3 regions of the Rossellomorea sp. H136 genome follow, and region 1 is predicted to be linked to each of the others. Evidence: riboswitches for the same ligand, from Rfam matches in the RefSeq annotation. Region 1 holds a riboswitch; each other region holds the start of a gene.
The links. Region 1 has a riboswitch for S-adenosylmethionine ahead of ACYH0O_RS21385 (homoserine dehydrogenase). Riboswitches for the same ligand answer to the same signal wherever they lie in the genome.

Region 1 (10,268 bases):
CGATAATCCCAAAATGATATAGCTTATGAAAATACTCATCTTCTACCACCTTCAAATTAACTTCTTCCTAGTGTATTCGGACAGGCTGCCAAGTATTAAACCGAAATACATAATTGTGCTTAATAAGGATATTCTAATTATCGATGCTATTTTCAAGGAGGAAAAAACAGATGCAAAATCAAGGACAACAATCGAATATGACATCACCTGGAAATCAGATGCCACCGAATATGATGAACACTCAAAGTAAAAACCATGGGGGACATGAGCTCTTTGATGCCCATGAGATCATAGCAGGGATCATCAGCATGCTCGATCAGTATCAAATGTATGATCAGCATATTCAGGATCCTGAACTTAAAAGTATACTTAAGCGCCAGTCAACATTCGTCACAACTATATATAATACGATCGTCGGCAGCTTTTCGACAGGGCATGACCCTATCGTTCCGACCCAGCAATACAAAATGACTCAAACCAATACCACCACATACGGTATCAAGCCCGGAGCACCTAAAAAACCGAATCAATCGGTCAACGACCTTTCCGATAAAGGCTTATCCGCTTATATGCTGGGACAAACTAAATCATTGGCTATGCTTCTTGCCATGACAGCCCTTGAGATGACAAACCCTGTCTTACGCCGTGTCGTAGCTGACAGCGTCCCGAATTTCATTGAAATGAGCTATGAGATTTTCCTCTATCAAAATAAACACGGCTATTATCAGGTTCCTCAATTAAACGACCAGGATATGACCCTTATGCTCCAAAGTTATACAACCGTTCCACAACAAAACATGCCTCAATAACGTTGGATGGATGCCTGTCTCCTCTTTCATTTAAGAGGCGCAGGCTTTTTCACTTACTCATCTTCTTGAACGACTTTCTCTCACGCACATAGGATAGAGGGAGAGTGAAATTGGGAGGTGTTTGAGCTGATTCACACAGTCAAGATGGGAGAAACACTTAGTCAAATTTCAAGAGATTACAGAACCCCGTTACCTGCCATACTTAATGCCAATCCCGGTATTGATCCGAATGTGATCTATCCAGGTCAAACGATTACGATACCTGGGATTCCGGATACAACCAATAACCCTTACCGTATTCAGGTTTCTGTTAACAACCGGTGGCTGCGTTTGTTCAAGGATGGGGTTCAAATCAAGCAGTACCCCATTGCAGTGGGGAGAGTACTCTTTGAAACTCCCATTGGGGAATTCATCATCATTAACAAAGCACCAAATCCCGGCGGACCCTTTGGAACGATGTGGATGAGTTTATCGAAAGAAAGTTATGGGATTCATGGAACCAATGACCCAAGCTCGATTGGAAATGCCGTGTCGAGGGGATGTATACGAATGTATAACAAAGACGTTGAGGAGTTAGCGGGACTCGTTCCAATCGGTACACCTGTTTTGATTAGTCCATAGCTGAAAAAGTGTATAGGAGTCCCTATACACTTTTTATAATTGAAACCTACTTATAGACAGAATGTTTGGCCTCCCTACAAAACAGCTCTCCTTGATTCTACATAGTCCAAACCGAAGTGCATATGAAGGACTCTGGCCGCTTTTTCTACATCACATCTATCAACCAGTGCACTTAATCCTACCGGGGATTCCCAAATGGATGCCTTTGCAATATGGTAGTCATGAAAAACGTTGGTGACCTTTTCTCTCACCTCATGTGATGAGTTGATCCGACCGATCACGGAAACCTTAGATAGGTCCTCTCTTTCCTCAATATGAGAGTATGCCTGATTATATTGTCCAACAATTCTTTTCACTTCATGAAAATCCTGATCTTTAACGATGAGAACAAGGTTTTCCTCGTATTTAATGATTTCTGTTTCAATATGATGGGAATCGAGATCATAAAGAATCAGTGACTCTCCACCATTACAGTCAATGATTGTCAGAACAGAGATATCACTCTGGTAGGCTACTCCCACAATAGGGGCATTTCTCTGTGTTCTTCCACTAATGACGGTCCCACGCCCCTCGGTCAAACTGGAACAAACCACAAGCGGTACATAATGTTCTCTCGCATGTTTAATCGCTCTCGGATGCAGGACACCAGCTCCCATGGTGGCTAAACGCAGCATCTCATCATAGGAGAGGGTGTCAATTTTCGCTGCCCGGGGAACGATTCGCGGATCCGCCGTATACACCCCATCTACATCCGTATAAATATCACACCTATCCGCTTTTAAAGCGGCAGCAAGAGCAGCTGCCGTCGTATCGGAACCGCCCCTCCCTAATGTAGTCACCTCTCCTTTATCCGTAATTCCTTGAAAACCGGCTACCACGACGATTCGTCCCTTTGATAACTCAGATTTAATCCGATCGGTATTGATCGAGGCAATCTTGGCATTCCCAAATACTCCATCGGTTTGAATTCCCGCTTGTCTGCCTGTCAGGGATACGGCTTCCAGCCCCTTATGCTGCAGGGCCATTGTCAAAAGGGAGATCGTCACCTGCTCCCCGGTACTTAAGAGCATATCCATCTCTCTCTTACTTGGCTCTGCAGAGAGTTCCCCTGCCAATCTTACGAGTGTATCAGTCGTTTTATTCATTGCTGATACCACTACGACAACATCATGGCCTTTTTCTCTTTCCTTCATGACATGAAAGACCATGCGCTTGATTCGATCTGTAGAACCAACAGAGGTTCCACCAAACTTTTGAACGATCATACTCAATGATACCCCTACTTTCCTTCAGACCTTATTTATAAAAGATTACTTCTAAGAAACAGCAACACCAGTTTTCACTTCATTCTCCAACGGAATTTCTTTTAAAATAGGAACTGCTTGAATCTGGTCATGTGTGCGAAGGAGCGATTCCAGTGTGTCTTTCGAGCCTTCAACAAATACGTACAAGTTATCGCCCAGTTGAATACGATCCTTTAAGATGAACGACGGGATCCAGTTTTGATAATCATCATTTTCACGGATTCTTAAGACCCACTGGTTACTGCTCTTATCAAGAACCTCTCCCGCATTCACGGTACTTTCACCAGAGCTGGTATACTTTCTCTCTATCAACGACAGAAAATCCTCTACCATGGCGCTGCCTGTAGGCAATTTTCCAGCTCCCGGACCAAGCAGGGTAATCCTTCCTACAAGACTCCCCTTAAGGGATATAGCATTTTCCACATCCTCCACACCGTAAAAAGGATGGGTGTCATGGACAAGGATGGGCTCTACTTCTCCCTTGATATGGTCGACTGAATCCCGACAGAGAGAACCTACGTGTTTAAACCGTAATCGAAAGGATTCCGCTGCCTGGAGCCACTCTGCAGTCAGGTGGGATATCCCCTTACGTCGAATACTCTTCCAATCGGGCTGTCTGCCAAATGCTGTTTGACTTAAAATTAGCAATTTATAGAACGCATCATGGCCTTCGATGTCATTTGTCGGATCGGCTTCAGCGTATCCCTTCTCCTGAGAAATCTTTAAGGCTGTATCAAAGGCAAGACCTCTTTTTCTCATTTGAGATAAGATGAAGTTGGACGTCCCATTAAGAATTCCTTGAATTTGTCTGATCTCATTCACCTTCAGAAGCTGCCTGATACTGCCGATCACCGGGATTCCTCCTGCTGTCGTCGCTTCAAATCCGACCGATACACCCTTCCTTTTCGCCTTCTCCAATAGCTCAGGACCATATTTGGCAAACATCTCTTTATTGGCCGTGACGATATGAACTCCCTTCTCAATGGCTTCGGTTAAATACGTATAGCTAGGCTCTTCCCCCACGATCGCTTCAAAGATCACGTGTAGGTCCGGGATATCCAGGATTTCTTGGAAATCCGTTGTGACGGTAATGGATGATTCAATACTTCGCTCTTTTGTGGGATCTTTAATAAGTATCGCCTTTATCTTTACCTCTTTACCTAGTATTTCCTTCAATCTGTCCTGATGAGTATCGATTGCTTCACAGACCCCTTGCCCTACCGTTCCGAACCCCAGAAGTGCCACATTAATCGTTGACATCATTCAGCCTCCTTTTATCGAATTTTCACTTTATACGTAAAATTGATTCATTCCATTTGAAGATCCACTTGAGGGATGTGAGCGGAAAAGAAAGAGGGTATACAGAAAAGCCCTCTTCTTTTAAGAAGAGGGCTGAATGATCATGCTCCTCCCCTTATCTTCCAGATCCGTATAGAATCTGTAGGAATTGGCACCTTTACAGTGTGATCCTGTAGGTTGCCGGGCTTCATCGGGCCTATCCCTCCGCCGCTCTTGATAAGAGATATAATGTTTCGTTTTGGTATTACTTGCTATTTGAGTATGAATTGGATTATAAAGGGGATTTATTCCCTCGTCAATACTATTTTTAGTATTTTTAAAAAATTCTTTCTAATGTTACAGATAGCTTCATTCCCTATCGGTTTACTTAAGTTTGAACCCTGTCTAGGAGTTTATCAATCTAATTAGCAAAGAGACGTTTTAACATGTTCTGCCGGGGAAAACTATTCCATATCCCTTTATTTGAAAGGAACCGGATCTATTATGCTAAAAAAAATGCTACCCTTATCCATCAGAAAATATATGGTCATGTCCAAACGGCAGAGAATGCGTGAGATTCGGCTGACCATATGGTATATGCCGTTCTTTTATATTTGTTTTTCCATGCTGCTTGTAGCACTCACCCTCTATTTAGATCTGTATGCTGACATCTCGCAGTATACATTCGATTTCTTAAGTATGAATGCATCTGTTACACGCATGCTTGTCAGTACACTCATCGGGGCTATCCTGACGCTCAGTGCTTTCACCTTGAATTCACTGCTTGTTGTACTCACGATGTTCAGTGGTCAATTTTCCCCCAGGATGCTCCTGGACTTCATTTCGGACAATCACACACAGCATGCCCTCGGAATTTTTAATGGCAGTTTTGTATATGTACTGCTCCTCTTTCTTTTTATAGGAGATTCAAAGGAAGAACTTTTTGTTGCCGCCCCGATCATGACGATCGGACTTGCATTCCTTACTGCTGTCACATTCATCTTCTTCATTAACCATGCTTCTACCTGGATGCAGGTACACAATATTACGTACAATATGAAGCAGGTTTCTGAAGTGATGATAAACCAGACGTTAAAAAATGATTTAGAAACCCATCGAACAACAGAAAATGGCGACCTTATGGAACATGAGAAGGAGAACATCATTCACTTACAGGCAAGGGAATCGGGATATATTCAGTTAATCGATTTCCATGGAATGATCGAACGGGCTATGCAGGATAACCTCATCATTCAGCTTCATTACAAAGTTGGAGATTATATATTGGCCGGAAATGAAATCATGAGTATTTGGGGACCTGAGACCAACGATATTTCGGATGGTTTCTATCTCACTTTCATTGAAATGGGGCATAAAGAGACCGAAATCCAGGACCTGCAAATGGGGATTCACAAGCTGGCTGAAGTTGCAATCAAAGCTCTCGGTAATGATGATCCCAAAACGGCCTCTAATACGATTGATCAAATGGCTGACCTTATGCTGACTGTAGAAGATCACTTATCCTTCACTCCATATTTGATTGACCAGGAAGGAAGAGTCCGAGTCATACTTCAGTCCGAAGCATTTGATTATTACCTGTATCGCGGGTTCGGCTATATCCGCCATTATGCTAAAGACAATCATTTAATCATTACTGACATTGTGCGGGCACTGGCGCTCATTGCAGAATCCATCCAGCCATCCAAACACAGGGACATCTGGGAATTTGCCTGTAATACCATTGATCATATTGAAAGGGAGGTCATATATGAATTAGATAAAACCTTTCTTCTTCAAGAAGTTCATAAGCTGGCACGTCTCACTGAAAACCTTAAGGAATATAAGAAAATCGAAAGTAAATTCTATCCTTCTGTCAATGAAAATACGTAAAATTAGGCTGGGACAAAACTAAAAAACCACGATAAAAAGACGAACAATAGAAGTGTAGGTTCTTCATACCGCTAATGATTTCCGTGCAAGACTACGCTTTCCGCGGGTAGCCCGTGAGCCTCCTCGGCAAGCCTGCGGGGTCTCACATAAGCTACTTTCCCGCAGGAGTCTTCGTCTTGCACTCCAATCAACCGCTGGAAACAGCTAAAATCAAATGATTCGAAAATAAATAATAAACCCGAACAAACCTGCACATTAAGAAGCAGGTTTGTTCGGGTTTGACTTAGGATAAAAAACTTTTGTCCCAGCCTCTTTTTTACTAGGAATTAAATCCACGTTTCGACGATACTGGAATCTTCCCCTTGCGTTTTCGGTACTAGCGAGAAACGTTCGGGAATTTCACTTCTGATTGTTTCTAATGTAGGTCTCATTAAAATATAATGAGTCGGTTGATTGACATCAAATAGCCTTGCTACAAACATGCCTTGATAATCTTTCGGGCTGGAATAAATACAGATGATGGGCATTTTATAATCACTTAATGTCACCTCATCAAATGATGATATTAAACGATCCGGGTTTTCCATCAAACCTCTCCTTTACTATGTAATTTCATGTCATTAACCGTTAGCTTAAAACGCATTCTTTTCCTTTTGCCTCTCTCCCATCCATTCGATAATGAATGTAGAGTTTTTGAATATAATAGTTGCACTGAACGTATTGCCCTTTTTCCTTCAATAGAGGGATGATGACATTCTCAATATATTGATAATGTGCTTCCTCTCCCTCTTGCACCCTGATCTCAAGCATCGTAAAGAAAGTTTCCATGTAGGAATTTTCATCTTTCACAGATGCCTGTCCCTCTTCTATTAAACTTGCATATTTTTCTTTATTTGCGGAACCGTCCACATTCATGGAACTATCAATATAACCAAAAAGGCTGTTTACATACATTTCATTATAGGAATCATGCTTCAATAATCCATAGGCTATGTGAAATGCATCTCTTGCCTTTTTATCATCCATTACTTCTCGATAAAGATTCCCTAAATTCAGGTGAAGAACGGCTTTTCTTCTATGATCATGAAGATTATCACAATGTTGGATCAGCTCGTCATATTTTTCTACTAACGAGGCAAGAATCTTCCCTTCGCTTCTGCCTTCCGCTACCAATTGAATCGTAGCAGCATCTACGCACCTTGTAAAATTAAACGTTTCTTTGAAATAATTCAGAGCAAGCTGACTATAGCGCAGTGACTTGTCATGCTGCCCAAGATCATGATAGCCAACTGACATATGATAGTAGGATTCAGGATTGGAATAAATATCTCGATCTATTTTCTCCAAATACTTTATGGCTGTTTGTGGATTTCCTTTTGCAAGCTCATACATGCCTTTTATATGATAGTATAACTGAAAATCATAATCGAACATATGGAAGGAAAGACGCTTATTAGAAAACTGGCTTAAGTAGAATGCAGCTTCTTTTATCTCCCCTTTCATAATAAAGTACCTTGCTTTCAGTAGCTTAAAGGTGCCATTCAAGGTTTCAATTTTGATTAAGGGATTTTGTTCGATGGTCTCCTTCAATAATTCGATCTTTCCATTTACCTGCTTGATCATGACATCATGCCACAATTCCAAATCTAATTGTAATTTTTTATATGCCTTTAACTCTTTCTCAACGTTAATATTTAACCTTTGATTGAATAATTCGATTTTATCCATTGTAATCTGTAAGTGTCCGCTTTCAATTTTACTGATATGGCCAGGTGTACAGATCCCATCGCCCACCTGCTTTTGGGTCATCCCCTTATAGATCCTATAATACTTTATAAATGTCCCAATATGCATGATTTAACCTCCAGGGTGACGTAGTATAAGTTGGTTCATTTCATCCAAACAACAGTTCCAACGCTTTTGATTTTTTATTTTAATATAGGTTCTACTTCTATTATACTAGTAAGTGATCATGAAAAAATTGGGGTTTTCAGTGGATTTCCATCTGTCTCTTCCGGAACTATTTACCCGGTTCTTTTTTCTTAATATCCTAATATTTTCACTTCACGAAATCCATTTCAATGAAATAGACACACTATACCTTACACATTTGAAATTTTTTCAATTATTTAGTAATATAAAGAAAATTGATACAGTTCTTAATGCCTAATCCATTTTCCCGATTTCTTGCACATTCAATTATGCTATTTTCCGAAAATGATTGTGGCTTTTAAAATTAGTAAAAAAGATAACCGGCGCACCTGACTGATTCAAGGTGTGCCGGTTATCTTTTTTTACATTTGATCTGAAGGTTGGATAGGAGGATCCAATTGGATTTCCTGGTTTGGATAAATCTTAGAGATAACGGAAGAGCCCATTAATCTCTTAATTGCATTTGCCGGTAATTCTATTGACACCCCATTAAAGGCTGTCTTATACCTATGTTTGATGCGATATTCCACTTCATTATCATCCAGAAAGGCATGAAGTTCTTGTTCGAAAGCCTGATGACTCTTTTCAACGTGTTCCTTGGCTTTTTCCAAGGTCATATCCACGCCTTGAGCTTCTGCTTCTAAAACGGCGATTTGTGCAGGTTTTGTCTTAAACTCAATAATAACGGAAATAACCTTCTTACTTGAAAGGTTAATCGATGGGTCAACTTTAACTGACGAATTCATAGTCTCTTTCACCGCCTCTTCCTCGTTTTGATAGGCATTTTCCCCTATGTTCTCCTGACATCCTCCCATGTACATCATAAAGATCAGGAAAAGGACACTCCAGTAGTACTTCTTCATTTACTTTTGTTCTCCTTTATTTGAGAGTTAACAAAAAGACAATCTATCAGGATTGTCTCCTATCGATTGCCTTTTCAAACGTTATTCGCGAAGTTATTCTATTTTAGGGGTAACTTAGTTTTTTGCACCCTCATCCATTTGCTTGGCTGTTACATTCAAATTCGATGTATAAGTAACTCCTTGATACTCATTACCGGCTTTTTCGTCCAGTTTGATTGCGAAAGAAAGATCAATATATTGGTCATCATTTAATTGCCAGAATTCATGCTTCTCGCCTTCTTTAGAACCATCCCCAAGTACCATCTTGGCTTTTCCACTCATGCCTTTTGCAACAGGTTGAACTTCTTCTTCCTCGACAAATCCGACAACCATTTCAACTCCAGGAGCGATCGCTTTGGACATAGATTTTACTTCATTGGTTGTCCCATTGAATAACTCATCTAAATAGATTCTTGATTCTTCCAGGATGTCGTCTGTCATTTCTTGTCCTTCAGAGAACTTATAAGCGATATACCCTACTTTATAGGAATCTAAAGGTACATCTGCACTTAGAGACTGGTTATAGGTAGCTCTAAGATAAGCATCCATATCACCTGTATTTTCAATCTTTAACCATTCACCGTACTTTAATTGAGAAGGGGCAAACCCAGTAGCTTCGATGATCTTTGTTTCCATGTCTTGTGAGTTGTTGATTTCTAATGTACCGTTCGTAATCTCTCCTGTGGCATTTGTCTCGGATGTGAACCAAGAATATGTACCAAAGCTTCCAGATACTACGATTGCTCCTACTAATGCGCTTCCTAAAAATGCATTCTTCAACTTAAACATGTCAATCCCCCATTATTTTTTATGATTTGGTAAACTCCTCTTGCTTCTTCGGTTTGATTTTTTCATAAACCGTTAAACACACATACCCTGTTAATGGAACAATAATGAATAGTAAGAAACCCATCGGGCCTTTCGTATATTGAGAAAGGAAACCAAGATTTGGAATATGAAAGAGTTCCTTCCCTACGATTTCATTTGCCGTTGTGACATCTTCATCCACCGCATTATTATTGTCACCTTGAGTATAGAAGTGCTTTACTCCGTCTTCCCCAACAATGGAGGTGATTCTGTGAGTAATCAGGTTATTCTCCTGGTTGTAATAGGAGATGATATCTCCCTCTTTAAGATCTTCTGCATCCATCTTTCGGGTAATGATCACGTCTCCAGCCTCAAAGGTAGGAGCCATACTATTCGACAATACGGTTAACGGCTTGTATCCAAAAAAGGATAGCGGTTTACTGCTGTTCAGGCTTATGAAGATGGAAACGATGATCATCATGATGAGTAAAAAGATTACGATTGGTATGGTTTTTCTGACAATTTTCACTACCTGCTCCATATCTCACCCTCTATTCTGGTTGTGTTGTGTGTAATCTCAGATGGAAGTAAAAGAAGTTCTTTTCTAATCAGAATTTCGTTAAGATTCTGATTTCTATTTCTATTATTACACAGCTCGGTGACTTGGTGTATTGGGGTTTACAGGGGGAGGAAACTCCAGTCGGATAGGTATTATCACCTAACAT
Region 2 (10,268 bases), 590 kb from region 1:
ATTGTAGATCGAGTATCCTTCTGTATACGTCCGATGGACACCTGAAATGATATACATGGCCCCTAGTGTAGCAAGCAAATCCGGAATTCCAAACTTCACGATCAATAGCGAATTGAATAACCCGACTCCCGCTCCCACCAACAATGGAACAAGGAGCACGATCCACAACGGAGCTTCATACCAGACCATCAAAGAAGCCGTCACAACGGTAGACAGGGAAACCGTTGAACCCACTGACAAGTCAAAGCCATCCACGACAAGGGTAAAGGTAACCCCGATGGCGACCAATGTGACGATGGAAATTGAGCGGAGAATGTCTGATAGATTTCCATATGTGAAGAAAAATGGGTTATATAAGCTGAAAAATATAAGAATTGCGGCCATCAACACGATGGCACCGTATTTAAATAGTAAGTCGAGTATCTTGCCTTTCATGCGCTTGGATCCCTCCTGAAGCATAAAACAATATGAGTTCTTGAGTTGCTTCTTCTTTTGTCAGTGCTTTGACGATCCGGCCATCATACATGACGAGAATCCGGTCCGAGATCGCCAGGATTTCTTGTATTTCACAGGAAAAGTAGAGAATGCCCTTCTCTTTTTCTGCAAGGGATTGAATCAGAGAGAAGATCTCCTTCTTCGCTCCCACGTCCACACCCTTCGTCGGTTCATCAAATAAAAACACCGAAGCTTCATCTGAAAGCCACTTTCCGATTGAAACCTTCTGTTGATTTCCCCCACTTAAAAAGTTCGCCTGGATTCCTTCATGAGCGGTTTTTATTCCCAGGGATCGGATTTTTTCACGGGCCAGCTCACGTTCTTTGCGTCCGTTGATCCATAACCAGTTGGAAACTTTTCTTAAAGAAGGGAAGCTAAGGTTGTGCTGCACGGATTCATGAATGAACAACCCTTCTTTTCGTCTTTCTTCAGGTATAAGTGCCAGACCATTTTGAACGGCATCCCGGGGAGAGTGAATTCTGAGCTTCTTCCCTTTCAGAAAATGGTCACCCGATTCTACCTGAGATGCTCCAAATAAGGCTTTGGCAAGCTCGGTTTTTCCCGCTCCCACAAGTCCTACCACTCCGACTACTTCACTTGCTTTTACGGATAAATGGATATCCTTTACCTTTTGTCCATCTCCCAGCCCTTTCACTTCGTAAAGTGTTTCACCAATTGGCAGCCTTCTTTTCTGAAACTCTTCTCTATATGTTCCTCCAAGCATGGCTTCAATGATTTTCTGGGAGGTGGTATAGTGGGTTTCGTACGTTCCAATGGTCTCTCCGTCTCTCATGACTGTAATGCGATCCGAAAGCTCAAATACTTCAGGGAGTCTGTGAGAGATGAAGATGATCCCTACTCTCTCTTTCTTTAAATCTTCTATGACACGGAATAATTTTTCCGTCTCAGATGAACTCAATGGTGCCGTTGGTTCATCTAAAATCAATATTTTCGCTTTTTGAAGCAGGCTCCTGGCAATGAGCACCAGCTGCTTTTCAGCGAGACTTAAATGTGACGCAGGCTGCCCGAGGGGGATTGCTTCTGCCCCGATGCGTCTGAGTGCCTCCAACGCTTCTTTCTTTAATGACTTCTTTGTAATAAAGAAGGAGCCTTTTTGTGAGAACCGATCAAGGACGATATTTTCCGCTACAGATAGTTCAGGGACAATGGCCGTGTCCACTTCCTGGTATACGCAATGAATGCCATGCTCCTTCGCTTCTTTCGGAGATTGATAGTCTCTTTTCTCAGAGTGAAGGATGATGTCTCCGCTGTCCTGCACATAGGCTCCTGATAAAATCTTCATCAGCGTGCTTTTACCTGCACCATTCGCCCCCAACAGAGCATGAACCTCTCCCTCTTTCACATCGAAGCTTGCAGTCTTTATGGCTTTCACTCCTGAGAAGGTTTTATTGATATCAATCATTTCTAACAGTGGAGACGTCATCTCTTCTAACTCCTTTCTATTCTGTGAACGATCCTTCAAGGTTTTTCAATTCATCTGTATAGCCTTGCTCACTTGCTCCCCAGCCATCTACATGCTCGTGTAATTGATCTGTCGTGATCGTTTCTTCAGGCAATGCTTCTTTCTCAATAAAGACCGGCTCAAGCTTTACTTTCTCAGGTGTATCTTGACCACCCAGCTTTTGATATAAGAAACGCACCTGCACGCGGCCGATATCTTTCGGGTCAACGGCTGCCGATGCCACCCACGGGCTTCCCTCTTTTTGAATGATTTGCAGGTCTTCATCACTCATGTCGATTCCATATACTTTGATTTCTTCTCTCCCTGCCGCTTCGATTGCCCGGACGGCGCCTTTCGCAAATTCATCCCAGGCAGCCCAGACAGCATCGATGTCACCTTTATTCGGGTACTGTTTCAGAATCGCCTCCATTTGTGCCTGTGTATCGAGTGCTGTATTTTGAGTAGCTGCTCCAAATGCTGCCACCTCTTTAATGTCGGGATTTCCCCCTAAAAACTCCTGATAGGCCACTTGGCGTCTTTCCATCGGTGCAAATCCCGCAACCCAAATCTTCACGATCTCACCCTTACCGCCAAGCTCATCTGAAAGCTTCGTCAAGGTTTGTTCAGCCATTTGCTGATCCCCCTGTTCGAGGACCGTCACCTCTTCTGCTGCAACATCCGCATCAAACACGACAACCGGTATGCTTTGTCCCTTCGCCTTTTCCACCCCTGATTGCAGTGCTTCTTTCGTCCCATGATCGATAAGGATCCCATCAAACTTTTGATTGATGGCCGCATCCAGGTTAGAAGACATTTTTGCCAAATCTCCTTCAGACGTAAATACTTGAACCTTTCCACCAAACTTCTCTACCTGCTCTTTGACACCTTCTATGTATTGAGCGGAAAATGTCCCTAAATTGATTTGCATAATTAGGGCAATCTTTTTATTGGCTAACGGATGATCAGACGTTGCTTCCTTCTTATCTCCACTGTCTGCGTCCGCCTCCTGGGATACCTTTGGCTGACAAGCCACTAAACTGAAAATAAGTGCGAGTAATACGAGTAATGATGTCGTTTTTTTCATCTTTCTTTTCTCCTCCCGAGGTGATATACCTCAATTTTTCAAATAAAAAAACCCCTTTTCCCAAGAGAAAAGAGGTTTATATATAAATAAACGTACTCTTATCACTCAGGAAATTCTTCCTGCAGGTTTTAGCACCTTTCCGTGTGTACGGTAGGTTGCCGGGCGTCATCGGGCCAGTCCCTCTGCCAACTCTTTATAAGAGATTATGAAATTTGGTATAGTTCGCTTTCGCTATAATCGATATATTAACGATATGTGGGAATATTGTCAATATTCTTTTTAGGAATTTTCTATAGAGGATTAAAGAAGAGTTGACAAAATTTTTCTTAATTTTTCTTAAATTACCCAATATAACAAAAAAACCGCCCTCCCAAACCAGGGAGAGCAGTTCCGAAAGAAATCTTATTTCTCACCATACGCAAGTGATGCTTCCACGAAGTCTCTGAATAGAGGCTGCGGACGTGTCGGGCGTGATGTGAATTCAGGGTGGAACTGAGATGCGACGAACCATGGGTGGTCGCTTAGCTCGATGATTTCCACAAGACGGCCATCAGGGCTTGTGCCTGAGAAGATGAAGCCGGCTTTTTCCATTTGCTCACGGTAGTGATTGTTGAATTCGAAGCGGTGGCGGTGACGCTCGTAAACCACTTCTCCATCATAGGCCGTATAGGCTTTTGAACCTTTCGTCAGCTTACATGGGTATAGTCCAAGGCGCAGTGTTCCACCAAGATCTTCGATGTCCTTTTGTTCCGGTAACAGGTCGATGACCGGGTATGGCGTTTCAGGATCCAACTCAGCAGAGTGAGCTCCTTCAAGACCGAGGACATTACGTGCATATTCTACAGATGCCAGCTGCATTCCAAGGCAGATTCCAAGGAAAGGAATCTTGTTTTCACGGGCATATTGAGTCGCAGCGATTTTCCCCTCTACTCCACGGTCACCGAAACCGCCTGGTACAAGGATTCCATCTACATCCGCCAGTTTTTCTGCTACGTTTGCGCTGTCGATCAGCTCAGAGTTCAACCATCTTACTTCAATGTCGCTATCGAAATGATAACCGGCATGACGAAGGGCTTCCACAACTGAGATATATGCATCCTGCAACTCTACATATTTCCCTACCAGGGCGATTCTTGTTTTACGAGACAGGTTTTTCACGCGATCAACGAGTTCATTCCACTCGGTCATGTCTGCTTCGTGGCAGTTAAGTTTCAAGTGCTGACATGTGATTTCATCAAGCTTTTGATCCTGAAGCGCAAGTGGTACAGAGTAAAGCGTGTCTGCATCCATTGCTTCGATGACAGCATTTTTATCAATATCACAGAATAACGCGATTTTGTCTTTCATGTCTTGAGTCATTGGCATTTCTGTACGCACGACGATGACATTTGGCTGGATACCTAGACTGCGAAGCTCTTTTACGCTATGCTGAGTCGGTTTTGTTTTCATTTCACCCGCTGCTTTGATGTAAGGTACAAGAGTACAGTGGATGTACATCACGTTGTCACGGCCTACATCGCTCTTGATCTGGCGAATCGCTTCAAGGAATGGTAGAGATTCGATATCCCCGACCGTTCCACCGATTTCCGTGATCACGACATCTGAATTCGTCTCGCGTCCAGCGCGGTATACGCGTTCTTTGATTTCGTTGGTGATGTGTGGGATAACTTGTACAGTACCACCAAGATAATCACCGCGACGCTCTTTTTTCAGTACAGTTGAATAGATTTTACCCGTTGTCACAGAGCTATATTTCGTCAGATTAATGTCAACGAAACGCTCATAGTGACCTAAGTCAAGATCCGTTTCCGCACCATCATCTGTTACGAATACTTCACCATGCTGATAGGGACTCATCGTTCCCGGATCCACGTTGATGTATGGATCGAACTTCTGGATCGTGACACTCACTCCACGGTTTTTCAATAGTCTTCCAAGGGACGCTGCTGTGATCCCTTTCCCTAGTGACGACACTACGCCGCCTGTTACGAAAATATACTTAGTCATGTATATGTCCCCCTTCAAAGTAAGTTTGGTTCAAAAAAAGTAGAGGGTGTCTATTGTAGGTATGTCATGAATTTATCTTGTTCAAAGAAGGACAAGTCCATTCTCTTAATATAAATTCATCTGCATAATCCAGTTAAAAGACAGCCTCTTATTATCAATATACATAAAAATGTAAGGGGTCTTAAAGAATCGATCCGCCACACATAAAGGAATAGACAATACCCTGTTACGGCAAAGCTTTCTTCTTATAAAATAAAAAAAGCCCCACTTACAAAACATGTAAGGGGAGCATTGTATACATAATTCGTCCTTTTTTAAGGAGCCCAAATAAAATACTACCTTCCTCAAAGAAAGAAGTCAAGTATAGAATGATGAGGGAATTTTCAATCAATAGCATCACTCGGTGCACAAGGTTCAAGACCATAAAAAAACCTATCAAAAAGGCAAAAAGCGCTTTTTGATAGGTGCGTCTGATGTTTAACTGAGGTGAAGATTACTTATCGTCCTTTTCCTCATCAAGATCTTCTTCTTCTTCTTCTTCTTCTTCGTCTTCATCGAATTCATCGATTTCAAGTTCTTCCTCGTCTTCATCGATGTCCAGATCTTCATCTGCATCGTCGTCAACGGCATCTACATCGTCATCATCTGTCAGATCATCGTCATCGTCCGTGTCATCAAGATCATCATAATCAAGATCTTCATCGTCCAGGTCATCGAAATCTTCAAGATCTAAATCTTCATCGTCTTTTTTCTTCGCTTTTTTCTTTTTGCTGGATTTCATCGTTGGAACGGTTTCTTCCTCGATTTGATCCACCGGATACCATTCTCTTAATCCCCAACTGTTATCGCCCATCGCAATAAAACGTCCCTCGACATTAAGGTCCGTGTAGAATTGAAGTAAGCGGCTGCGAACCTCTTTTTCAGAGATTTCAAGCAAACCTTTAATTTCTTTGACTACGTCTTCGAAAGGCATCGCTTTCTTTTTCTCTGTTAAAATCTCATGTGCCAACTCAATGAATGATGTTTGACGTAATTCTTCTTTGGATAACTGCTTAAGACTCAATTAACGCACTTCCTTTCTCTATTTCAGACTCTACTAAGTAGAGTAAAAAAGGGCAAAATTTCTCCATTATCAATTTTAACCATATTCATCATTATAAACAATAGAAAAGACTTTATGCTATACCTATCTGGTTTTTCTTGCATTTTTTTCACAACTGGCGTCAGGAGGGTCTGCTGCTTTCCCATTTCTCTTCTTTTTCTCCGTTTCGAATCACACGGAAGGCTTCATAGAAAAGATAGAAAGAGAGTAGAAAAAAAGGAATCGCTCCTAATTGCAATTGATATAGAAGTACTGCAGCAAATATGATGATGGCTAATAGTATATAACGAAAAATGGTCTTCACAGTCTCACATCCAAACGTATGTATCGTTCTTATCCTCTCACTAATCTGACAATTTTCATTATATAGGAAATGATACCTGACTACTATTAAGATCGTGTTAAAATTGGTTGATTTTGTTTAAAGGATAGACGATATTTGGATTTTTTAAACTTGTTGAGTTATTTTTATTCTCGACTATTCTCATAAACTTTATCGATCTTAAAAAAAGCGAGTAGTGGTTGATTTCCGCGTGGCGTGAGTTGAGCCTCCTCGGGCTTTGCCCTGTGGGGGTCTCAACTTTCCCGCTATCCCCGCAGGAGTCGAGCACCTGCAGCGAGAATCAACTTAGCTAACATTACTTTCTAATCACAAGGCAGACCTATTTATTATAGAAAACAGTCTTAATAAAACACAACTCCCCCATCGCTATGAATATGTCCATTGATCATCATATAGATTGCCCGCCTAGAGAAAGAGACCACTGCACCCCTACAGTAGTCTCCACTTCTTCATGATTTCTTTACATATTACGGCGATACTGTCCGCCTACTTCGTAGAGGGCGCGTGTTATTTGGCCGAGACTGGCTACTTTTACTGTTTCCATGAGTTCTTCAAAGATGTTTCCTCCGTTCACTGCAGCTTGTTTTAAGCGGGTCAGTGCTTCTTCGGATTGATCTTTATGTTGTGATTGGAAGTCTTGCAGGTTATGGATTTGTGTTTCTTTTTCTTCCTTCGTTGCACGTGCAAGTTCCATGCTGTCCATTTGTTCTTCTGAAGGTGGAGTTGGATTCAGGTACGTGTTCACTCCCACAATTGGAAGTTCTCCGGAATGCTTTTTCATTTCGTAGTACATGGATTCCTCTTGGATTTTCCCTCGTTGATACTGAGTTTCCATCGATCCAAGTACGCCTCCTCGATCATTCAGGCGATCAAATTCGGTCAGAACCATTTCCTCCACCAGATCGGTCAGCTCTTCTGCGATGAACGATCCTTGAAGCGGATTTTCATTTTTGGATAATCCGTGTTCTTTCGTGATGATCATCTGGATCGCCATGGCACGGCGGACGGATTCCTCTGTAGGTGTCGTGATAGCTTCATCATAGGCATTGGTATGCAGGGAGTTACAGTTATCCTGCAGGGCCATCAAGGCTTGAAGCGTAGTACGGATATCGTTAAAGTCAATCTCCTGGGCATGAAGAGAACGACCGGATGTTTGAATATGATACTTCAGCTTTTGACTTCTCTCATTGGCGCCGTATTTATCACGCATCACCGTTGACCAAATGCGGCGGGCCACACGGCCGATCACCGTATACTCGGGATCCAGACCGTTCGAGAAGAAGAACGATAAGTTTGGTGCAAACGCATTGATGTCCATTCCGCGACTTAAATAGTATTCTACGTAAGTAAACCCGTTCGCCAGTGTGAAGGCAAGCTGTGAAATCGGATTGGCTCCCGCTTCTGCAATATGGTAGCCGGAAATCGAAACAGAGTAATAGTTTCGTACTTTATGATCGATGAAGTACTGCTGAATGTCACCCATCATGCGAAGGGCGAATTCCGTTGAGAAGATACAAGTATTTTGTCCTTGATCTTCTTTTAAAATATCTGCCTGCACGGTACCACGGACGACTTGAAGGGTTTGTTCCTTCACTTCCACGTATTCTTCCACTGTCAGGACTCGGCCAAGCTCCTCTTCCTTCATGCGGATCTGCTGATCGATCGCCGTGTTCATATACATGGCAAGGATGATCGGTGCCGGACCATTGATCGTCATGGATACCGACGTAGAAGGCGCACATAGATCAAAGCCGGCATACAGCTTCTTCATGTCTTCAAGTGTACAGATGCTCACTCCGCTCTCTCCGACCTTACCGTAAATGTCCGGGCGGTGATCCGGATCTTCACCATACAAGGTTACAGAGTCAAAGGCTGTACTCAGGCGTTTCGCATCATCATCCTTAGATAGATAATGGAAACGGCGATTCGTCCGTTCAGGTGTGCCTTCCCCTGCAAACTGACGCTTCGGATCCTCCCCTTTTCGTTTAAAAGGAAACACTCCTGCTGTGTATGGGAACGACCCTGGAACATTTTCTTTATATACCCAATCCAGAATCTGACCGTAGTCTTTATATTTCGGAAGGGCCACTTTCGGGATATTAAGCCCCGATAAGCTCTTTGTCTTTAACTCGGTGACGATTTCTTTATCACGGATTTTTGTGATGAATTGATCTTTGCTGTAGGTCTCTTTTAAAGAGTCCCATTTCTCTAAAATCTGTTTCGATTCTGTTGTTAATTTATTTTCGACTTCATCTTTCAACGTCTGAAGAGATGTAACGACCCCATCATTCGTTTCCTTTTCGTTAACGGCTTCGATTGTCCCTTCTAATTGGAACAATCTTCGGGCGAGATTCACCTGCTCTTCGGCTTTTTTATGATAGTTCCGGACCGTTTCCGCAATCTCCCGCAGATAGTAACGGCGATTGTTTGGAATGATGACGTTTTGCTTTTCCACATCCACGTCTTTGGAGAAACTCGTTTTCCAATCAAGTTCCATTTTATTATTCACGGTTTCAACGATCGCTGCAAACAAGGCATTCGTACCTGGATCATTGAACTGACTGGCAATCGTTCCGTATACCGGCATCTCATCTAAGTCTTTATCAAAAAGCAAATGACTGCGCTGATACTGCTTTTGCACTTGACGTCTTGCATCCTCTGAGCCTTTGCGCTCAAATTTATTGATTACTATAAGGTCGGCAAAATCAATCATATCGATTTTCTCAAGCTGGGACGGAGCACCGAACTCACTTGTCATCACATACATGGACATATCACAGATTTCAGCGATTTCCGCATCTCCCTGACCGATCCCGCTCGTTTCAACGACGATCAGGTCATAGCCTGCCGCTTTGACCACATTGATGGCATCCTTGATGGCCAGTGAAAGCTCTGTTTTCGACCCACGGGTAGCAAGACTTCGCATATAAACACGAGGGTTGAAGATGGCGTTCATACGAATGCGGTCCCCAAGAAGGGCTCCTCCTGTTTTCTGTTTCGTAGGATCAATGGATAGGATCGCGATCTTCTTTTCAGGAAGCTCGTTGATGAATCGACGGATCAGCTCATCCGTCAAGGAACTCTTCCCTGCTCCACCCGTTCCTGTGATCCCTAGTACAGGAACTTTTTTCGCTAAGTTCTTTATCTCAGAAAAAACGGTTTGGGCCGTCGCCGCCACTTCTTCATTCGCCCCGACTTGATACTCGGCAAGTGAAATCAACTTCGAAACCGTGTTCACACTCCCAGTCGAAAGCTTTTCAACCTCTTGATTCACACTTCCCTTGATCGTCGGGAAATCACACTCCTCGATCATGTTGTTGATCATCCCTTGAAGACCATGCTTTCGACCGTCTTCCGGTGAGAAGATACGGGCAATCCCGTATTCGTGCAGCTCCTTGATTTCACGTGGGATGATGACGCCCCCACCCCCGCCATAAATGCGGATATGAGACGCTCCTCTTTCTTTCAAAAGATCATACATGTATTTGAAATATTCAACGTGACCTCCCTGATAGGACGAAATCGCGATTCCCTGCACATCCTCTTGAATCGCAGCATTGACGACTTCTTCCACGGAGCGGTTATGACCTAAATGGATAACCTCTGCTCCACTTGCCTGGATAATCCGACGCATTATGTTGATCGACGCATCATGTCCGTCAAACAGACTCGAAGCCGTGACAAAACGAACATGGTGCTTTGGTTTATAAATTTCAACCGTGCTCATATTACTCCCCCTGTTCTCCCTTGTTTTTCAAACCCTTTGACGCCTGCA
Region 3 (10,268 bases), 2.4 Mb from region 1:
GTGGACCCCCGTCATGAATTTAAATATTCACATTGTTAAAAAAGCCAGGAAAAGTTTTTGGTTTGTACCATTTTTATTTTCAGTCATCTCATTAGTACTTGCTCTCATCACCTTCTATTTTGATTGGTGGTTGAGTCAGCATGATTATCCTTTGTTCCCTAAGGTACTGTTTTCCAATTTTGATTTATCCATGACCATCATCAGTACGATAGCGTCTTCGATCATGACCATGACCACGATTACCTTTTCAACGATTATGGTCGTGTTAACCACCTTTTTATCCCAATATTCACCAAGGACCCTGCAGAACTTCATTAATGACCGTCCTACACAACGGGTTCTAGCCATTTTTGTGTCAGGTGTGGTGTACTGTATCACTTTGTTGGTCCTCCTTCAGGACGAGTCCGGACAAAAATTATATATTTCTTCGGCCTTTGCCGGCATAGTGGCGATTATTTGTTTATTTGTTTTCGTCTACTTTGTTCATCATGTTTCCAATTGGGTGAAGGTAAGTAATTTAATACATAATATAACAATCAAAACGAATCAAAAAATCGATAATAGTTATTTATATAGAAAGAATGCCATTAATGAACAGCCTTCAAATTTTAATGAGACGCTCTTTGACGATACGGAGCCCATTATGGTATATAGTGAGCAATCGGGGTACTTACAACAGATTAATATTGAAGGAATGATCAATAAAGCTGCTAAGGATGATGCAGTTATCCGCATGGTGAAAACACCTGGTGAATACTTACTTGAAGGAACCCCTGTCATGACAGCATGGACGACGAATAAAGAAATAAATGTAGAAGATTACTTGGAATTCCTCGTACTTGGGCCTGATAAAGAGCCCATGGAAGACATTGAACTCGGGATAAGAAAGCTGGTTGAAATAGCCTTGAGAGCCATTTCCCCCGCCATTAATGACCCGAATACGGCAAAAAACTGCATAGAAGAAATCGGGATCATTCTATCGAAGCTTGCTAAACACAAGCTTCCAAGCTCATATTTATCAGATGAAGAAAACAAAGTGCGAATCATATTGGAACAGCCGACCTTTGTAGATTATTTATACCGAAGCTTTTACCAGTTAAGGCATTATGGGAAGCAAGATATATCCATAATTGCAGAAATTCTGCGTTCACTGAGAATGATAGGGGAAAACAATAGCGAAGAAACGAAGCGCATGGTCTGGACGTTTAAAGACTATATTCTGGAAGGAATCGACTATGACAGCCTCCAAAACCTCGACATGCAGTACATCATGAGACATCTTGATGAACTGGCTGCATCTTCCGGACAACCGAATTGGGATAAGGATGAAGTGAGAAATAAATATTTCCCCGAACAATATAAGACAAGCGACTCTTACCATCATCAGAAAGAAGAGTAATTGGAGCCAAACAAAAACGGATGCCCGAAGCATCCGTTTTTTCTTATTCTTTTCCTTTTTTTCCTTCTGAAAGCTCCTTGAAGGATGATACTTTGCCATGAGGATGCTGTTCCTGTTTTCTTACATTCCACTGTCTTTCTTTTTCGTGTTTTGATTGCGTCATGGTCGCCACTCCTTTTTTCATTTGTCTCTATTAACATGAGCAGCAGACCCGCATTTTACTCTCACATTGATGATTATTTATTGGGTTTCATCCAAAGAAGGATGATGAATAATAAGCTCATATACCCAAAGAGCGGGTATAAATAGGACAAAAGTTCACTGTATTCAAAAAAGCTTAACGAATAGATCATCAGAAAGATACCCGTAAAGGTCAGTAACGAAGAGCCCTTCCAATAATTCGTTAATTGTTTCTCCAGACCAAATACTCCCCCGATCACGGAAGTGAAAATTTCACCATAAATGATGATGATATAAATAATATAAAAGCCGGCTACAAAGGATTTCATCACCACAGCCATTGGAATTTGGTATTGTGTCACATCCGGGATCATGACTAAGGTAATATGACTGGAAATAAGTATCATTGTAAGGAAAAAACCGCCTAGATATCCTCCATACTTAATGGTCTCCCGGTCTTTCACTTCGCCGGCAACGGGAACGAGTACAGCTTGAGCCATGGCCAGATTAAAGGCCACGTATGAAAAAGGTGCTACTACGGATTTCCATCCATCCTCAGCATGAGGTATCAAAAGAAATGCGTCTAAAAATGCAGCGTTTCTTACAGAATAAACCATCAAGAAAAGATTAAAGACAATCATAAGAGGAACAACGAACGTATTGACTGCAAAAAGCCCTTTGATCCCAACCATCATCGTAATGAAACCAAGTCCGATCGTCAGCAGTATCCCTAATTGCTTTGGTAGCAAAAGCTGCTCTTGAAATACAGCCCCCGCTCCTGAAAGCATTACCGCTGAAACCCCGATCAGCATAATCATCATGACGATATTCATAAACTTAGAAAACCATTTTCCAAATAGATATTCATTAAATTCTTCAAAGGACTTTGCTTTAATATCATGGGACTTCAGCATAATCTTCGTTCCCATTGTAATAAATAAGTACCCGCTTAATAAAATCGCAATAAACCCAACAAAGCCAAACCGGGTGAAAAACTCTACAATTTCCCTTCCTGTTGCAAATCCGGCTCCGATAACGGTACCAACATAAACGGCAGCTATTTGAAAAGACCCAGCTAATTTTTTCATCCCATCACCTCTGACAACCTTCTACTTCACCTTATGTACAAGCACGGAAAATCAGAAGCAAAAGAACATAATTCTTCCGGAATTGTAGCAGAACCCAAACAAAAGAGGCAGCCATAAAAAATGCGGCTGCCCTTTTACTTTATAATGATTGATCATCAATTCCATTTAACCATTGTCTTATCGGTTCAATGACTTCCTCAACAGTCCCCTCCTGGAATGGAGAGTCGAGTTTGGCTGCTTTTACAAGCCCTGTGAATGAAAGGCTTCCCCCGAGTTTACAAAGGGCAATATAGTCATTCCACGCTTCTTCACGATTAAGATTCATTTTCTTCCAGAATTGGAATGCACAAATTTGAGCCAATGTGTAATCGATATAATAGAATGGAGAATTATAAATATGGGATTGGCGCTGCCAGAATCCCCCATTTTCTAAATACGAAATATGGTCGTAGTCCTTATGGGGAAGGTATTCCTTTTCAATTTTTCTCCATGCGGCATTCCGTTCAGAAGGGGAAGCTTCAGGGTTCTCATACACAAAATGCTGGAACTCATCAACAGCCACACCGTAGGGAAGAAATTGAAGTGCTTCACTTAAATGTGAAAATTGATATTTGTCTGTATCCTCCTCGAAGAAATAATTCATCCATGGCCACGTGAAGAACTCCATGCTCATTGAATGAATTTCACACGCTTCATACGTTGGCCAAATATATTCAGGGATATCGAACCCTCTGCTGGAGTATACCTGGAACGCATGACCTGCTTCATGGGTCAAAACATCGATATCCCCTGAGGTCCCATTGAAGTTCGAGAAAATGTATGGAGACTCATGGTTTGCAATATACGTACAGTAACCGCCTCCAGCTTTTCCTTTCTTCGCTTCCAGATCCATGAGATCATGTTCAATCATGAAATCAAAGAAATCCTTTGTTTCCTGAGACAGTTCTTCGTACATCTTTTTGCCATTATCAATGATCCACTGAGGACCTCCCTTAGGAACCGCGTTTCCGGAAATGAACTTAAAGCCTTCGTCATAAAATTTCATCGAACCTATCCCAATGCGCTTTCCTTGTCTTTCTTTAAGTTCAGTAGCCAGAGGAACGATATGTTTCTTCACTTGATCGCGGAAAACCTTTACCATATCAGGCGTATAATCTGTTCTCGTCATGCGATAGTAACCTAGTTCAACAAAGTCCTTATACCCTAAAGTAGTAGCAATCGTGTGACGCACCTTGACTAACTCATCAAATAGACGATCCAATTCTTCTTGATTCTCTTCAAAGAAGGCAACGGTCGCTTGAGCAGCCTCTCTTCTTGTTTCCCGATTGATAGATTGTGTGAATGGGCCCATCTGAGCCAAAGTTCTTTCTTCCCCTTCAAATGGAATCTTTGCAGACGCCATCAGCTTTGTATATTGGGAAGATAACTTATTTTCCTTCTGTAATAGAGTCACGATGTCAGGAGAAAAAGTCTTCATTTCGCTTTCTGCGAGAGCGAATAGCTGCTTTCCCCACTTTTCTTCTAATTCTTTACGATAAGGAGAATTTACGAGTTCCTTGTAATATTCCGTCACCATCCCGTGAACCTCAGGCATCATTTCATCGATATGATCCTGCTCTTTTTTGTAAAACTCATCATTGGTATCGATTGAATGCCGGATATAGCAAATATTTTGCATGGTATCGATGGTCAAGCGTATATCATTTAGTTCCTTCATGGCCTCCACCTGATTTTGAACATTGGACGCAGACTTGAATTTTTCAAGTAATTGTTGGAAAACAGGTTTAATCTCTTCTAAACTGGGCCTTTCATATGTAAACTGATCAAACTTCATACTATTGCCTCCTCATAATATAATCCCGATTATAGTTATTCGACTTACGATAGAAAATCTCCTGTTTATTGTAATATCGAATTTCAGGAATTAGAAATAATGGAAACGATATGGAAGAGACGTGCTTTAAGACAAAATAAAAGCCCCGTCTCGTGAAAGACGGGGCAAAGGGAGACTCAATACGACAAGTCTTTAATCGATAATCCTAATTTCTTCAGCATTTCTATCGTTTCTTTCTTCTCATCATGAGAAAGAGCTGACATCAGTTCATGAATACGATTTTCGTGATTGGGGAATATCTCATCAATTAACTTTCTGCCGCTTTCTGTTATTTGAGCATATGTGACCCGACGGTCCTTAGGACAAGCATTGCGCTTTAGGTAGCCCTTTTGTTCAAGCTTATCCACCACGTACGTTATGCTGCCGGAAGCTAATAGAATCTTTCCGCCAATTTGTTGCAAAGGCTGATCTCCCTTATGATAAAGAAGCTCCAGGACGGCAAATTCAGTAGGGTTTAAACCGTTCTCCTGAATGTTTTTATTTATCTCTTCATTTAAGGCTTTGAAAGCTCTTGACAAGACAATGAAAAGCTTTAATGATTGTTTCGTATCCTGAGGTTCATTCATGGCATTCATTCCTTTAAAAATTAAATATCTCAGTTTCAAAATATTATACAAATAAAAGCTGTTATTGTCAAACATGATAGACTCCTCAGTATTTAATAAACGAAGGACGGTTTGCATATTGCGCACCGTCCTTCGTTTATCAAATAACGACAAATTAAGTTGATTGTTTTGGTATTCGTGTGGATATTGTCGGAGATTTGTTTTCTCTGGTAAACCTTTAATGATGAGGGAAGATCTTGATGAATAGTCTCAAGAAGCAGTTCGTTTTAATAAGTTCTTAATGTATTGCCCAAATTCGTTTGATGTTTCTTGGAGGGTTAATGATACGATCTTATTTGTGCACTTTTCATAGTCGTTCAAAAGCTGATCTAATTGCTGACTGCATTTGACTGTCTCCGCTGCACATAATCCTAAACTCTCTCCCAACCCAATCATTTCTGAACGTTTTTGATTAATTCTCATTAATAACCACTTCTGTTTTAGTAGACGACCCATTTCTAATAAACTCCTTTTTAGCTCCTAGCCTTTATTAAGTTAAATCGTTACTTGAGCATTATCGCAAGTATTATTAGAAAAGTAAATAGATTCGCAAAACAAGACAAAATAACTAGTAATGTTTCTAAATTAGACATTTTCCGCCAAATATCTCCCCTAATAAAAACAAAAGGATAGACAATCGATTCTACTCTTTGTCTATCCTGAAAAATATATTAATAGATTGGTACCCAGCCCTCCTGTGTGACGAATATGCGGACGGCAACTACTTGCTTGTCTTCACTTAATGTGAAATAATGGCGGATGTTTTCAGGGACTGAAATTAAGTCACCCGGGTTTAGATGCACTTCAAAGAAATCACCATCACTCCCTTGAATGACAAATACACCATGGCCGTTTACAATAAAACGGACTTCATCATCTGTGTGATGATGCTCCTGTTGGAAATTCTTTAAAAGCTCTTCAAGATTTGGTGTGCGTTCGGACAGGGAGATCACATCCCAAGCCTGATATCCTCTTCGCTCTGAAATGTCTTCAATCTCCTCTTTAAAAGTAGACAGGATTTCCGCTTTATCATCTTCGGTTAAAGCGTATTGGTTCCTTAGACCTTCGACCAGCTTTTCGATATTCCAATGCTCATATATGACTCCTTGTTCGCTTAAATACTTCACTACTTCTTCCTGATTATCAATGACTTGATTTTTCCCTTGGATTTTAATTGTCGTCATATTCTGACTCCTCCTTTAGTAATTGGCCTCGTATTCGTTAAAGATAAAAGAGTGAGTTGATATTGAAATAAAAACTCACAAGCTTCCAATAGTTTCTTAGCTTCAAAACCGGTTCTCCCCCATACCGTTATTCCGTGGTTGCGAATGAGCACCGCCCCTTTGTCTGCTTTAATAAACGACTTAAACTCCCCGGCAAGCGTCGGGATATGTGCATGATTACGAATAATTGGAATGGATAAAGAATCATCTTCCTCCCATTTATCCCACGCTTTAATTAATTCTTGGTTTCTAAATGTGACGATACCTTCATCTCCATACAGTTCACTGATTACATTATTTGCCACAGTATGGACGTGTAAGCTGCATCCTGCTGAGCTTTCTGTGAAAACATTACTGTGCAGCAATGTTTCGGCCGATGGTCGTGCAGGAGTATCCTGGGTAGCCTCACCACGAGCATTTACAAGCAAGAAATCTTCATCGGTTTGCTTCTTTTTATCCTTTCCACTTGCCGTAACCAGGAAAGTAACTGGTGAAGAACTCACTCGTATCGCAAGGTTCCCGCTCGTTCCCATAAACCAATCCCTCTCTGCCAGTTCCCTTTTGATAACAGCGAGCTCTTCCCATTGAGATTGATAGGAATTCATATTTTCACTCCTTTTTCAATGACGTCCATGCAATCGTGAAAGGATTCAAACGGATGATAGGGGATTCTTTTTTCTTCGCATGTATGTGCCAAATAGTCTCTGGCGATCACAGTATCTCCAAGCTTTGCCATTTCAATATCTGTGACAGAATCCCCTATCACAACGACCTCAGTATCTTCTGTTAAAGACAACCTCCTCAAGATGGAAGGCTTGCAGCATCCACAACCTTTACTTTCACAGTGATCATCGCATGGATGTGGCCAATGAATCCCTATGGATGAGTCGTTAAAGCTTGCTTCATTACAATAAATCCCATTAAAAGGCCCATAATCTTTTAGTAAGGGACGAACAAAAAAGTCCATTCCACCGCTAACGATATACAAAGGAATCTCATGTTCCTTTGTATAATCTACAAATTCCTTAAACCCTTTACGTATGACTGCTGTGTCTAATAGATACTGAACCATTACCTCTTTCTGTGATGAAGGAATAAGTGAGAACAGCTTGCTCACTCCTTCTTTAATGGACAATGACTGATTTAAGATGTCGTCTTTAATAGGTTCCCATTCTGGAGGAGCAAAGTTTTTCATCAATGAGATGATATTATCGGTTTCTGTAACCGTTCCATCAAAATCACAGAAAATGATCGGACGCGTCATTATACCTTTACCTCCTCTCCCCATTGGGATAGTGCTTTACGAAGCTCATCATGGGTATCTGCTGCATCTGAGAGAGACTCACCCCTTAAAACTGCTTCAATTGCTTGGACGAATGCCTTTCCTCCTCCAATTGCCCCATCTGGATGACCATGGATGCCACCACCTGCATTAATGACACAATCTAAACCAAAATCCTTCACTAAAAGGGGCACAAGCGCAGGATGAATGCCTGCTGACGGTACGGGCAATGCTCTTCTTAAATGATCGTCATCCTTCGTTAACTCATGGCTTACGGATATAGCTTTGCTCTTCTCTAATGCGACACTTCCGTATGGAGATGGAAATAAAGAAAAATCAGCTCCGGCCATTCGTAGGAATTTCCCTAACCATAAAGAATAGCTCACACCATATGCAGGAGATGAAGCAACAGCACCTGCGAATGCAGGATGTGCCATAATCGGCAATCCGATCTCAGGGTCCTCCCTCAACTCTTGAAGAACATCCAGGCCGTAAGAAAATACATTGAATAAAAGGGCATGGGCTCCAAGTTCACGTGCTTTTCTTGCTTTATCACGTAATTCTGAAGTCCTTCCTGTAAGGTTTACTGCATACAACGTTTTCTTACCTGTCTCTTCAAACAGCTCCTGTAACACTCTTTTCCCTATATTGATCCTCTCAGTGAAAGGTGTCAGTGGATTATCAAAGAGAATCTCATCGTCTTTTACTACATCAACTCCCCCAAGTGCCTGGGCCTTTAATTGAGTTTCAAGGTAGTTAAGATCCCTGCCGATCACGCCTTTAAAGATGCTCATTAACAGGGGTCTTTCTTGTACACCTGCTAGCTCCCTGATTCCTTCTATTCCAAACCGTGGACCAGGATAGGCTTTTTTCAAGTCACTGGAAAACTCTATATCTACTAATTTCACTTCACCATCAAGGGACAGCTTGCCGAATACCGTAGCAAGGATGGCTGGAATATCATTTGAATAATTATGACCGGGATAGCCAATTTCCACCTTGCCTCTCGGGCCATCTTTGCCTTCCCACTCTTTCACGGAAACGACTCTCCCCTTGTATTTGCGCAATTGGTCCTGTTCCAGGAGCGGTAAGTCCGTCCATGAACCGACCGTCAATCCCAGGGCGATCCCCTCTGCCTTTTTGTCAAATGATCCACTATTTCCTTTTATTTCATATGTGGCTATCACTTCACTCATTGTTGTCCTGCCTCCTTTTGAAATTGCTATTCTTAGCCGCAAGTTGATTTCATAAGCCTGGGCAAGCAAAAAACCTCTTCCAAATAAGAAGAGGTTTGATAAAGTCACTCTTTCTTATCTGTCAGCTTTATTGCTGCAAGAATTAGCACCGTGCTTGAATAAGTCGGTTGCCGGGCTTCATAGGGCTGGTCCCTCCGCCTGCTCTTGATAAGAATTTCATTATTCATTATTTCAGTTGGATTATTGCACCAATTATAACTTCTGTCAATCCCTTTTATGGAATAATTCTAAATTTTCTATACGCGAAACCGCTTCTCTTATCCGCTGGTTTGAGGTTAAGAGCCCTACACGTACATACCCTTCTCCGAATTCTCCAAAGCCTACACCCGGGGCTACAGCAACTTTGATTTTTTCAAGTAAATAAGTAGAGAACTCTACAGATGTGAAGCCCTCAGGTACTTTTAGCCAGGCGAAGAAGGAGCCTTGTGGAGCTTTTACATCCCACCCTATTTCCTGAAGTCCGGAGATTAATAGTTTTCTTCTTTCTTCGTATGTTGAAACCAGTGCATGCACACATTCCTGGGAACTTAAAAGCGCTGTGGTAGCCGCTTCCTGAATGGCTCCGAACAGACTCACATATAAGTGATCTTGAAGGAGGTTAATCGCTTCAATGACACTTTTATTCCCTACTGCAAACCCCACTCTCCAGCCAGCCATATTATACGTTTTCGATAATGTATAAATCTCAATCCCCACATCCCTTGCTCCATCTGTTTCCAAGAAGCTTATGGGCTTATTTCCATCAAACCCTATAGCTCCATAGGCAAAATCATGTACAACACAAATATCATGCTGATTGGCAAGAGTGACTGTTTCTTCAAAGAATGATTTTGTGGCGATCGCTCCAGTAGGGTTATTAGGGTAGTTCAGAAACATTAGCTTCGCATTTTCCAGCTCGTTACGGGAGCGTTCACTATAATCGGGAAGAAATCCATTCTCCTCTCGTAGAGGCATTTTTATCATTTGTGCTTCTGCCAATGCTACCCCTGATAAATAATCGGGGTAACCGGGATCGGGCACCATTACCCCATCACCAGGATTCAATAAACATTGAGGGATTTCAACTAACCCGGCCTTTCCTCCGAACAGCACAGCTACCTCTGTTTCCGGATCTAATTGCACACCATATTCACGCAGGTAGAAAGTAGCAATCGCCTCTTTAAAGGACGATAAACCGCGAAATGGAGGATACTTATGATTGGACGGGGAAGCTGCTGCTTCTGTCAGTTTTTCCACAATATGTGAAGGAGTAGGTTGATCCGGATTTCCCTGGCCCAAATTAATGACATCATGTCCCTCTTTGACCACAGCATTCACTGTTTTAGCGAGGGAAGCAAAAAA

Region 2: it holds a riboswitch for S-adenosylmethionine, as region 1 does, so the genes downstream of both, ACYH0O_RS23980 (sugar ABC transporter substrate-binding protein) here and ACYH0O_RS21385 (homoserine dehydrogenase) in region 1, are expected to answer to the same signal.
Region 3: it holds a riboswitch for S-adenosylmethionine, as region 1 does, so the genes downstream of both, ACYH0O_RS09140 (2,3-diketo-5-methylthiopentyl-1-phosphate enolase) here and ACYH0O_RS21385 (homoserine dehydrogenase) in region 1, are expected to answer to the same signal.

The regions. Positions count from the first base shown of each region.
Region 1 covers NZ_CM166371.1:4,198,155-4,208,422, forward strand. Annotated here, with positions in the region: gene ACYH0O_RS21365 (LysE family transporter) at 1-39, opposite strand, end outside; gene ACYH0O_RS21370 (spore coat protein) at 171-809, shown strand; gene ACYH0O_RS21375 (L,D-transpeptidase family protein) at 936-1,430, shown strand; gene ACYH0O_RS21380 (aspartate kinase) at 1,505-2,701, opposite strand; gene ACYH0O_RS21385 (homoserine dehydrogenase) at 2,747-3,997, opposite strand; SAM riboswitch class I at 4,146-4,256, opposite strand; gene ACYH0O_RS21390 (DUF2254 domain-containing protein) at 4,517-5,902, shown strand; gene ACYH0O_RS21395 (hypothetical protein) at 6,229-6,489, opposite strand; gene ACYH0O_RS21400 (helix-turn-helix domain-containing protein) at 6,530-7,756, opposite strand; gene ACYH0O_RS21405 (protease inhibitor I9 family protein) at 8,197-8,697, opposite strand; gene ACYH0O_RS21410 (hypothetical protein) at 8,812-9,525, opposite strand; gene ACYH0O_RS21415 (signal peptidase I) at 9,545-10,084, opposite strand.
Region 2 covers NZ_CM166371.1:4,785,537-4,795,804, forward strand. Annotated here, with positions in the region: gene ACYH0O_RS23970 (ABC transporter permease) at 1-435, opposite strand, end outside; gene ACYH0O_RS23975 (sugar ABC transporter ATP-binding protein) at 404-1,939, opposite strand; gene ACYH0O_RS23980 (sugar ABC transporter substrate-binding protein) at 1,956-3,041, opposite strand; SAM riboswitch class I at 3,137-3,243, opposite strand; gene ACYH0O_RS23985 (CTP synthase) at 3,444-5,048, opposite strand; gene rpoE (DNA-directed RNA polymerase subunit delta) at 5,542-6,111, opposite strand; gene ACYH0O_RS23995 (hypothetical protein) at 6,272-6,454, opposite strand; gene icmF (fused isobutyryl-CoA mutase/GTPase IcmF) at 6,954-10,220, opposite strand; gene ACYH0O_RS24005 (TetR/AcrR family transcriptional regulator) at 10,217-10,268, opposite strand, start outside.
Region 3 covers NZ_CM166371.1:1,807,680-1,817,947, reverse strand. Annotated here, with positions in the region: gene ACYH0O_RS09185 (DUF2254 domain-containing protein) at 14-1,399, shown strand; gene ACYH0O_RS09180 (DUF6254 family protein) at 1,443-1,562, opposite strand; gene ACYH0O_RS09175 (YkvI family membrane protein) at 1,636-2,667, opposite strand; gene ACYH0O_RS09170 (M3 family oligoendopeptidase) at 2,807-4,501, opposite strand; gene ACYH0O_RS09165 (MarR family winged helix-turn-helix transcriptional regulator) at 4,678-5,136, opposite strand; gene ACYH0O_RS09160 (aspartyl-phosphate phosphatase Spo0E family protein) at 5,377-5,622, opposite strand; gene ACYH0O_RS09155 (1,2-dihydroxy-3-keto-5-methylthiopentene dioxygenase) at 5,838-6,350, opposite strand; gene ACYH0O_RS09150 (methylthioribulose 1-phosphate dehydratase) at 6,347-6,994, opposite strand; gene ACYH0O_RS09145 (2-hydroxy-3-keto-5-methylthiopentenyl-1-phosphate phosphatase) at 6,991-7,653, opposite strand; gene ACYH0O_RS09140 (2,3-diketo-5-methylthiopentyl-1-phosphate enolase) at 7,653-8,867, opposite strand; SAM riboswitch class I at 8,979-9,081, opposite strand; gene ACYH0O_RS09135 (aminotransferase class I/II-fold pyridoxal phosphate-dependent enzyme) at 9,132-10,268, opposite strand, start outside.